Regions from separate parts of the Acidovorax sp. GW821-FHT09A11 genome, predicted to be linked through region 3. Evidence: predicted binding sites of a transcription regulator. Region 3 holds the regulator's gene; each other region holds the start of a gene.
The links. Region 3 encodes HrcA, which represses chaperone genes, less so after heat shock. Its sites were predicted from a motif close to TTAGCACTCNNNNNNNNNGAGTGCTAA; they were not measured.
Positions count from the first base shown of each region.

Region 1: the regulator HrcA is predicted to act here: its motif matches at 1,727-1,753, upstream of AC07PV_RS12690 (co-chaperone GroES).
Region 2: the regulator HrcA is predicted to act here: its motif matches at 2,017-2,043, upstream of rpoH (RNA polymerase sigma factor RpoH).

Region 1 covers NZ_JBWKPS010000004.1:349,607-352,882, forward strand. Annotated here, with positions in the region: gene groL (chaperonin GroEL) at 1-1,249, opposite strand, end outside; gene AC07PV_RS12690 (co-chaperone GroES) at 1,347-1,637, opposite strand; gene AC07PV_RS12695 (IPTL-CTERM sorting domain-containing protein) at 2,495-3,276, shown strand, end outside.
Region 2 covers NZ_JBWKPS010000009.1:110,242-113,517, reverse strand. Annotated here, with positions in the region: gene AC07PV_RS20445 (Bug family tripartite tricarboxylate transporter substrate binding protein) at 1-930, opposite strand, end outside; gene rpoH (RNA polymerase sigma factor RpoH) at 1,045-1,986, opposite strand; gene AC07PV_RS20435 (class I SAM-dependent methyltransferase) at 2,289-2,981, opposite strand; gene AC07PV_RS20430 (hypothetical protein) at 3,070-3,276, opposite strand, start outside.
Region 3 covers NZ_JBWKPS010000004.1:575,330-578,605, reverse strand. Annotated here, with positions in the region: gene greB (transcription elongation factor GreB) at 1-400, opposite strand, end outside; tRNA gene AC07PV_RS13775 (tRNA-Arg) at 480-556, opposite strand; tRNA gene AC07PV_RS13770 (tRNA-Ile) at 763-839, opposite strand; gene hrcA (heat-inducible transcriptional repressor HrcA) at 891-1,895, opposite strand; gene AC07PV_RS13760 (NAD kinase) at 1,924-2,820, shown strand; gene recN (DNA repair protein RecN) at 2,823-3,276, shown strand, end outside.

The DNA of each region.
Region 1 (3,276 bases), 230 kb from region 3:
CGCCACCACCGGCCACAACGCCTTCTTCCACAGCTGCGCGCGTTGCGTGCAGCGCGTCTTCCACGCGGGCCTTCTTTTCCTTCATTTCGACTTCGGTGGCAGCGCCGACCTTGATCACGGCCACGCCGCCAGCCAGCTTGGCCACGCGTTCTTGCAGCTTTTCGCGGTCGTAGTCGGACGTGGCTTCCTCGATCTGCACGCGCACTTGCTTGACGCGGGCTTCGATGTCACCCGCAGCGCCAGCGCCGTCGATGATGATCGTGTTTTCCTTGCCCACTTCGATGCGCTTGGCCTGGCCCAGGTCGGCCAGGGTCACCTTTTCGAGGGTCAGGCCCACTTCTTCAGCGATGACCTTGCCGCCCGTCAGGATGGCGATGTCTTCCAGCATGGCCTTGCGGCGGTCGCCAAAGCCTGGAGCCTTGACGGCCACGACCTTCAGGATGCCGCGGATGGTGTTGACCACCAGCGTCGCCAGGGCTTCGCCTTCGACTTCTTCGGCAATGATCAGCAGCGGACGGCCGGCCTTGGCGACTTGCTCCAGCGTGGGCAGCAGGTCGCGGATGTTGCTGATCTTCTTGTCGAACAGCAGCACGAAGGGGTTGTCCAGAATCGCGGATTGCTTTTCTGGGTTGTTGATGAAGTAGGGCGACAGGTAGCCGCGGTCGAATTGCATGCCTTCCACGACGTCCAGTTCGGAGTCGAGGGACTTGCCGTCTTCCACGGTGATCACGCCTTCCTTGCCGACCTTGTCCATGGCGTCAGCGATCAGCTTGCCGATGGTTTCGTCGGAATTGGCGGAGATCGAGCCCACCTGGGCGATTTCCTTGGAGGTGGTCGTGGGCTTGGAAGCCTTCTTCAGCTCGGCGACCAGGGCCGTCACGGCCTTGTCGATACCGCGCTTGAGGTCCATCGGGTTGATGCCGGCGGCCACGTACTTGAAGCCTTCGCGCACGATGGCCTGGGCCAGCACGGTGGCGGTGGTGGTGCCGTCACCAGCGTTGTCGCTGGTCTTGGAGGCCACTTCCTTCACGAGCTGGGCGCCCATGTTCTGCAGCTTGTCCTTGAGTTCGATTTCCTTGGCCACGGACACACCGTCCTTGGTCACGGTAGGGGCGCCGAACGAGCGCTCCAGCACCACATTGCGGCCCTTGGGGCCCAGGGTCACCTTGACCGCATTGGCCAGGATGTTCACGCCTTCAACCATGCGTGCGCGGGCTTCGCCGCCGAAAACTACGTCTTTTGCTGCCATGTTTGGCTCCTACAAGATTTGAATCAAAAATGCTTCTAGCGCTTATTGGTAAAGCGCTAGCAGCTATGAAAAAGTGAGTAAACCGAAGGAGAAAGGATTACTTCTCGACGACTGCGAACAGGTCGTCTTCCTTCATGACCAGCAGTTCGTCGCCCTTGACCTTGACGGTCTGGCCCGAGTACTTGCCGAACAGAACGCGGTCGCCGACCTTCACGTTCAGGGCGATCAGTTCGCCCTTGTCGTTCTTCTTGCCGGGGCCAACGGCCAGCACTTCACCTTGATCGGGCTTTTCAGCGGCGTTGTCAGGGATCACGATGCCGGAGGCGGTCGTGGTTTCGCTTTCGATACGCTTGACGATCACGCGATCGTGCAGAGGGCGAAGGTTCATTGCATTGCTCCTGTTTTCAGTGAAAAAAAGCTGACTTACCAGCACCCGGGGGTCCAGGCGCTGCGAAATTTCCGGCAGGCGGTGCGGTGTTAGCACTCGTCTGTGGTGAGTGCTAATGATACGGGCATTTGTGGCGGTTTCAAGACGCCGCGCACATTTCGGCTGTCTGTTACTGCGGATGTTGCGGAACGTGCGGAACGCCACTCTACTTTCGTTGTTCCGCCATTCAACTTTAGATTTCGGCACCCGCGACCGTGAACCTGAGGAGCACCTCGCATGAACGCCATTTAGCTGAGCACCAGCCACAGAGGTTTGAACTGGAAGTGAGCAATAACGCACTTTGCCATTGACCACTGCGGTCGTACTTCAAGGTCAGCTACAGGCTGTACCAAGTCATTCGCGTCGACAACCTGAGCGACGGCTTCGTATTGAGCGGTCAATCGACGGGCAGCCGCACCGACGGCCACTGCTCCGCCGAGACCGGGCGTTCGATCGTTGCCGACGGGGATACCGGTGCGAGTGACCGGTTTGGTGTGTGACCGGCGCGTGTCGACCCAGAGGAACCATGCGCCGTCGTGAACCGAAGGTTGTCCTCTGTCTTTTCCTTGGTTGCCTTCCCGTGGCTTCCACCTCGTTGACTGCCCCCCCGGGTTCGTGACGACTGCGATCGTGCACATGACGGGGCGCCGCGCCCATATTATGGTGAGCTGTGTGATGTCATCAGTTCTGAGGACAGACAACGGCCCGGCGCGATGGCAGCATCGCGCGCACCACTCGCCTGTGCGCAGGCGCATGGCTGAAGAACTATCAAAACAATAGCTGCTTGCGCTGAATGGATAAGCGCCGGAGGTCAAAACATGCCAAGAAACCTGCTGTCCGCGCGCCACCGTGCCGCCTTGTGTCTGGCCTGGCTGCTGGGGGGCTGGCTGCTGCTCCAGGCGGGCGCTGCGCAGGCGCAGGCTGTGGGCTGGGCCAGCGGTGCCAGCCTGGCTGCCGCGCGCAGCGACCACAGCACCACCGTACTGCCCAATGGCAAGGTGCTGGTGGCCGGTGGGCAAGTGGCAGGCAACGCGCGCACCGCCAGCGCCGAACTGTACGACCCTGCCACCGGCGCCTGGGCGGCCACGGGCGCCATGGCTGCGGCGCGCCAAGGCCACACCGCCACGTTGCTGCCCAGCGGCAAGGTGCTGGTGGCGGGGGGCATGGATGGCGCTGTCCTGGCCAGTGCCGAGCTGTATGACCCCGCCACTGGCACCTGGGCCGCCGCTGGCGCCCTGGGCCATGCCCGCCGCGAAGCCACCGCCACGCTGTTGGCCAATGGCAAGGTACTCGTGGCGGGGGGATGGCCCCCCGGCCCAGCCACCAGCCCGGCGGAGCTCTTCGACCCCGCCGCGAACGGCGGCTTGGGCGCCTGGTCCGACACCGGCGCCCTGGCCCAGCCGCGTTTTGAACATACGGCCACCTTGCTGCCCGATGGCAAGGTGCTCGTCGCAGGGGGCACGGCCAATGGCAGCGCCGCTTTGAATAGCGCCGAACTCTACGACCCCGCCCTGGGCACCTGGACCACCGTCGGCAATACGCTGGCCACCGCGCGCTATGACCACACAGCCACCTTGCTGCCCAGCGGCCAGGTCCTTGT
Region 2 (3,276 bases), on a different contig from region 3:
TGCCACCTGCCATCCCTGCTGAAAGAGCTTGTTGCGCATGTCTTCGCTGCGGGCGATCTCGCTGATCACGGCGGCCAGCTTGGCCTGCAGTGGCTTGGGCATCGTGGCCGGCGCGGCAAACGCATTCCAGATTTCCAGGTTGAAGCCCCGGATACCGGCTTCCGACAGGCTCGGGATATCGGGTGCCAGCGGGCTGCGGCCCGCCGAGGTGACGCCGATGGCGCGCAGCTTGCCGGCGCGCACCTGGGCCTGGGCGAGCGCCGGGGGCAGCAGCGCCATCTGCAGCTGGCCGCCCAGCATGGCATTGGCGACTTGCGGGTAGCCCGGATACGGGACGTGCACGGGGTTGATGTTGCTGCGCGACTTCAGCAGCTCGGTGCCGATGTGGCCCACGGTGCCCACGCCCGGCGTGCCATAGCTCCATTTGTCGCCGCCGTTGCGCGCCGCCACGAAGAAGTCGCGCGCGTCGCTGTTGGCGGGTACGCCCGGCTGCGTGACGGGCGCGGTCAGCACCAGGGGCGACGTGCCGATGAGGCTGAGCGGCGCCAGGTCCTTGAGCGGATCGTAGGGCACGGCAGGGTTGATCATCTTGGCGATGGTCATGTTGCCGTTGATCATCAGGCCGATGGTGTGGTCATCACGCGCCTTGGCCACCGCGTCGGCGCCGATGTTGCCGCCTGCCCCCACCTTGTTTTCCACGATCACCGGCTGGCCCAGGGCCTTGGACAGGGGTTCCGAGAAAGCGCGCGCGGTGAGGTCGGGCGAGGTGCCGGCCGGAAAGCCCACGATGATCTTCAGCGGCTTGTTCGGCCAGACCTGCGCGGCCGCGGCGGGGGCCGAAGGCCTGGCGGTGTTCTGGGCGAGTGCCCAGGGGGATGCGGCGGCCAGGGCGATCAGCAGCGATGCGCGGCGGGAAACGGGGCGTGACATGGGGTGGGTCTCCTCCAAAAAAAGTTCGGGGCCATAACGACAAGGGGCCCCAGAACTGGGGCCCCTCGAGGCAACTTCTGCACAAGCGGGATATTAACGCGCCCCCGCGGGCATTCAGGCGTACTCGGCCAGCGCCTTCTTCATCTTCTTCATGGCGGCCACCTCGATCTGGCGGATGCGCTCGGCGCTCACGCCATAGACCGCGGCCAGTTCATGCAGCGTCATGCCGCCCGTGCCGTCGTCGTTGACCTTGAGCCAGCGCTCTTCCACGATGCGGCGGCTGCGCGCGTCCAGGCTGTCCAGCGCCGTGGCGATGCCGTCGGTGGCGAGCGCATCGCGCTGGCGCGACTCGATCATGGCGGTGGGCTCATGCGAGGCATCGGCCAGGAAGGCAATGGGGCCAAACGCCTGTTCGCCATCGTCCGAAGGTGCAGGGTCGAGCAGCACGTCGCCACCGGACATGCGGGTTTCCATCTCGATGACTTCTTCACGCTTCACGTTGAGCTGCGCGGCCACGGTGTCGATTTCCTGCTCGGACAGCGTGTCCCGGTGCGTCGCGGCATCCGCGGCGGAAGCATCGGCCTTGAAGCCCTGCTTCATCGAGCGCAGGTTGAAGAACAGCTTGCGCTGTGCCTTGGTCGTCGCGACCTTGACCATGCGCCAGTTCTTCAGGATGTATTCGTGGATCTCGGCCTTGATCCAGTGCATGGCATAGCTCACGAGGCGCACGCCCTGGTCGGGGTCGAAACGCTTCACGGCCTTCATCAGGCCGACGTTGCCTTCCTGGATCAGGTCGCCATGCGGCAGGCCGTAGCCCAGGTACTGGCGCGCAATCGACACCACGAGGCGCAGGTGCGACATCACCAGCCGTCCGGCGGCGTCCAGGTCGTTGTGGTCCTTGAGCTGGCGTGCGTACGTCTGCTCTTCTTCGTGGGTGAGCAGCGGCAGGCGGTTGACAGCGGAAATGTAGGCATCCAGATTGCCCAGCGGGGGCACCAGCGCCCAGGGGTTGGCGGGCGCCAAAGTCGTCGTCGCGGTTCCAGATTGAATGTTCATTCCGGGAATCCTTTCCTCTAAGCCATGATGTTAGCACTCTCTATGAGTGAGTGCTAAACCCGGAGTTCCCCTCCGGTTGTTCGGGGTGGGAGGCACCTTTCTCGACGGTCGTGGTTGCCGATTTCTGTCACATCGACAGTAGTGGTGGCGTCAATCCCCCTGGGCTTGCGATGAACCCAGTCCAGGAATGTCAAGGACCGCCAAAACCCGCGCCTGCCCGTACTGAGGAGCAGGTGAAGGTGAACAACCTTTTTGGTCTTTCATGAGGTGGATGTGCGGATGACTTCGGCGAGCGGTCGAGACTATTGGAGCAGCCCGTAGCCCAGTTGGAGCTTTCGTTTGCGCACCGGTTCCTCATTGATCGTGAAACGGCCGAAGTAACGGTCGCTCCATGTTCTATGAGAGACGAGATCAAAGGCGCTATCAAACGCCATATCATGTATGCATGCGGGATTGGGCGACCAAAAATTGGTGATATCTGCCGCAAGGGTATTGCTACGGTAATAGCGAGCCTGGGCTTCGTTCGTGGGCAGATCATTCGCCGCATGGCTTTCGAGGTACATCACCCCGTGGCAAAGGGATCGAACAATTCCAAGTGCCTTCACCATATCTGGTAAATGGTACAGGACACCGAGAAAAAGTACGTGATCAAATGTCCCCAGCTCTTTGGCATTCAGGTCATAGACATTGGCACGGTGGTATTGGAAATATCGCCCCGAGATTTCTTCCATCACTCCAAATCCATGGGCATCTTTGCTCCGATAGTCAATGGCGACAACTTCAGCACCCAGTCTGTGAGCTGCGAGAGAGAAAAATCCGTCTGAAGGGCCGATGTCAAGTACCCGCTGACCTCGAAGATCTGGGGGGAAGGAAATGTCATTGAGGAGAAAACGTGGATCATAGGTTCCAGGTGTGAAAAGACCTGGATAGATTTCAAAAGCATGATGCCAGTGCTTCACAGAAGCGACCAGTTGCTTCGCTTTTTCAATATTCAAAATTTACTCCCGTAAAATGCCACAATTCACCAGATTAATTTGGTAAAAATTTTCGGTCATGTGCTTGTTTGAAGCTTGTTTGCTCAATTCATTTCTCACAAAGATAGCGGGGTATGGCAGTCTTGTGCGCAAAAGGATCGATGAGGTCCTTTGAGTAGGTTCCGGAAATAAGCCTCTGCGGGGGGAGAAAATTAGAGCGAAAAAAACGACTGAAGCTTGCCAGGTGTTCTCCGCGTGAAGTGAGCCGTAGGCAATTTGTTTGATCAATAAAAACGGTGCCAGACTGCATTTGCTC
Region 3 (3,276 bases):
CGATGCCCATGATGGTGATGGTGCGCTCCACGGCCTCATCATCCACATAGGTCACCGTGGCCCCGAAAAACACCTGGTCACTTCCAGCGTGAAGGCTGGGGTCCACCACTTCAGCAATTTCCAGCCGCTGGGTCAGGAACCGGATGCGCCGGTCGATTTCGCGCAGACGCTTCTTGCCATACAGGTAGTCGCCGTTTTCGGAGCGATCGCCGTTGCTGGCGGCCCAATGCACGACGTCCACGATCTTGGGACGCTCGTTGTCGATCAGGTCAAGCAGCTCATCCCGCAGGCGGGCATAGCCAGCGGGAGTGATGTAGTTCTTGCCACCCGCAGGCAGCGGAGGCAGCGCCAATTCATCTTCGTCGCCACCGTCGGTTTCTTTGGTAAAAGCCTTGCTCATAGCCACATCTCCCGATCAGCGCAAAGCGCTCTGGACAAATGAAAAAGCCTGCAATCTTTCGATTGCAGGCTTTAAACATTGGTGCGGCTGGCAGGAATCGAACCCACGACCCCTTGGTTCGTAGCCAAGTACTCTATCCAGCTGAGCTACAGCCGCTAAGCTTTGAATTATAGCATGATTTCTTGGCGACCCTTGAAATCATATTTTTCTGCTTGTTCCTGCCTTGAAGGCAAACTCAATCAGACACTCAACTCAACGCAAGCCAGGATTGTAATGCACTCCAGAGACTCCAAAGAGAAAAGGAGTGCACTGCGACAAGAAAAATGGCTGCAATCGCGATGATCGCCCGTGCAAGCGATGGGTGGTAGGGCGTGTTGGACTTGAACCAACGACCAAAGGATTATGAGTCCTCTGCTCTAACCAACTGAGCTAACGCCCCAAGCCATGCTCCAGCGCCATACAACGGGGCAAGCGCCGTATTGTAGGGGCTTTACTTGCGATGGCTGAGTGCGTTGGACACGAGCTTGGACGTGATGTCCACGATCTGGATCATCCGGTCATAGGGCATGCGCGTAGGGCCGATCACCCCCAGCGTGCCCACGACCTTGCCGTCCACTTCGTACGGCGAACTGACAATGGACAGCTCTTCAAAGGGCACCACATGGCTTTCGCCGCCGATGTAGATGCGCACACCTTCTGCCTGGCTGGAGATATCCAGCAACCGCAGTATCTGGGTCTTTTGCTCGAACAGATCGAAGGCCCGTCGCAGGTTTCCCATGTCGCTGGAAAAATCGCTGACAGCCAGCAGGTTGCGCTCGCCCGAAATAACAACCTCGTCCTGCGCCTCCGACAGGGCCTCGGAACCCACGTTGACGGCCGCCTGCATGAGGGAGGCGATCTCGCCGCGCAGCACATCCACTTCGGACTTCAGGCGCTCGCGCACCTGCTCCATCGCGAGCCCCGCGTAGTGCGCGTTGAGGAAGTTGGAGGCTTCAATGAGCTGCGATTGCGAGTAGTCCGCCTCGGTGAAGATGACGCGGTTCTGAACGTCCCCCTCGGGAGAAACGATGATGACCAGAAACCGGCGCTCGGAAAGCCGCAGGAATTCGATGTGGCGAAATACCGAAGTGCGCCGTGGCGCCATGACCACCCCGACGAACTGCGAGAGGTTTGACAACAACTGCGCCGCGTTCGCAATCACCTTCTGGGGCTGCTCCGGCGCAAGCTGTGGAGGTGTCAGCGGATCCCTTTGCACCGTCAGCATGGTGTCTACAAAGAGCCGGTAGCCACGTGCCGTGGGAATGCGGCCTGCCGAAGTGTGGGGGCTTGCAATCAGCCCCAGTTCCTCCAGATCCGCCATGACATTGCGGATGGTGGCTGGCGAGAGATCGAGCCCGGACGCGCGCGACAAGGTCCTCGATCCAACGGGCTGGCCATCGGCGATATAGCGCTCGACCAGCGCTTTGAGCAACAACTTGGCACGGTCATCGAGCATGGAATGATTTTAATGATGTAATTTCGCGATGACGTCCAATTTCCGCCATGTTGCGCTCATCGGCAAGTACCAGGCTTCATCGGCAGGCTCCATGGGCGACAGCTCTCGCCAAGCCTTGGAAGACATCGCCCATTTTCTGGAGCGCCAAGGCTGTGAAGTGATGCTGGAGGCTGAAACCGCCAGCAACACCGGGCTGACACACTACCCAGCCTTGAATGTAGACCAGATAGGCTGCCAGTGCGACCTGGGCCTCGTGGTCGGAGGCGATGGCACCATGCTCGGCATAGGCCGCAGGCTTGCCCGGTTTGGCACCCCCCTGATCGGCATCAACCAGGGGCGCCTGGGCTTCATCACGGACATTCCGTTTGACACGTACCAAGCCACCCTGCTGCCCATGCTGCAGGGCGAGTACGAGGAAGACCTGCGGCCGCTCATGCACGCCACGGTGGTGCGGGATGAGCGGATTGTCTTTGAGGCCCTCGCGATGAACGATGTGGTGGTGAACCGGGGCGCCACGTCGGGCATGGTGGAGCTGCGTGTCGAGGTGGGCGGCCGCCTGGTGGCGAACCAGCGCGCAGACGGCCTCATCATTGCTTCGCCGACGGGGTCCACGGCCTACTCGCTTTCCGCCGGAGGGCCGATGCTGCACCCCTCCATTCCAGGATGGGTGCTCGTGCCCATTGCCCCCCACACGCTGTCCAACCGCCCCATCGTCCTGTCGGATGCCACCGAAGTGGCGGTCGAGGTGGTCAGCGGAAGGGATGTCAGCGCCAATTTCGACATGCAGTCCCTGGCCTCTCTGCTGCACGGGGACCGCATCCTGGTCAAACGGTCGGAGCATTGCGTGCGGTTCCTTCACCCCCTGGGCTGGAACTACTTTGCCACGCTGCGCAAGAAACTACGTTGGAACGAAGGAGGTTCCTGACCATGGCGCTCAGGCGGATCACCCTGCGTGATTTTGTGATCGTTCAGGCGCTGGAGCTTGAACTGGGCTCCGGCTTCACCGTGCTGACCGGAGAAACCGGCGCCGGCAAGTCGATCCTGATTGATGCCCTGCAATTGGTGCTGGGCTCCCGTTCGGATGCGGGCGTGGTTCGCGAGGGCGCAAACAAGGCCGACCTGTGTGCGGAATTCGACTGCCCGGCCCATGTTCACCCCTGGCTGGAGGAAGCGGGCTTCGACATCGATGACCTGCTGCTCTTGCGCCGCACCGTGGACGCGCAGGGTAAAAGCCGGGCATGGATCAATGGAACGCCCGCCACTGCGGCGCAACTGCGGATGCTGGGCAACAGCCTCCTGGACATTCATGGCCAGCATGCGTGGCAGAGCCTCACGCGGCCTGACTCCGTGCGCGGGCTGCTCGACGCATTTGCAGGAGTGC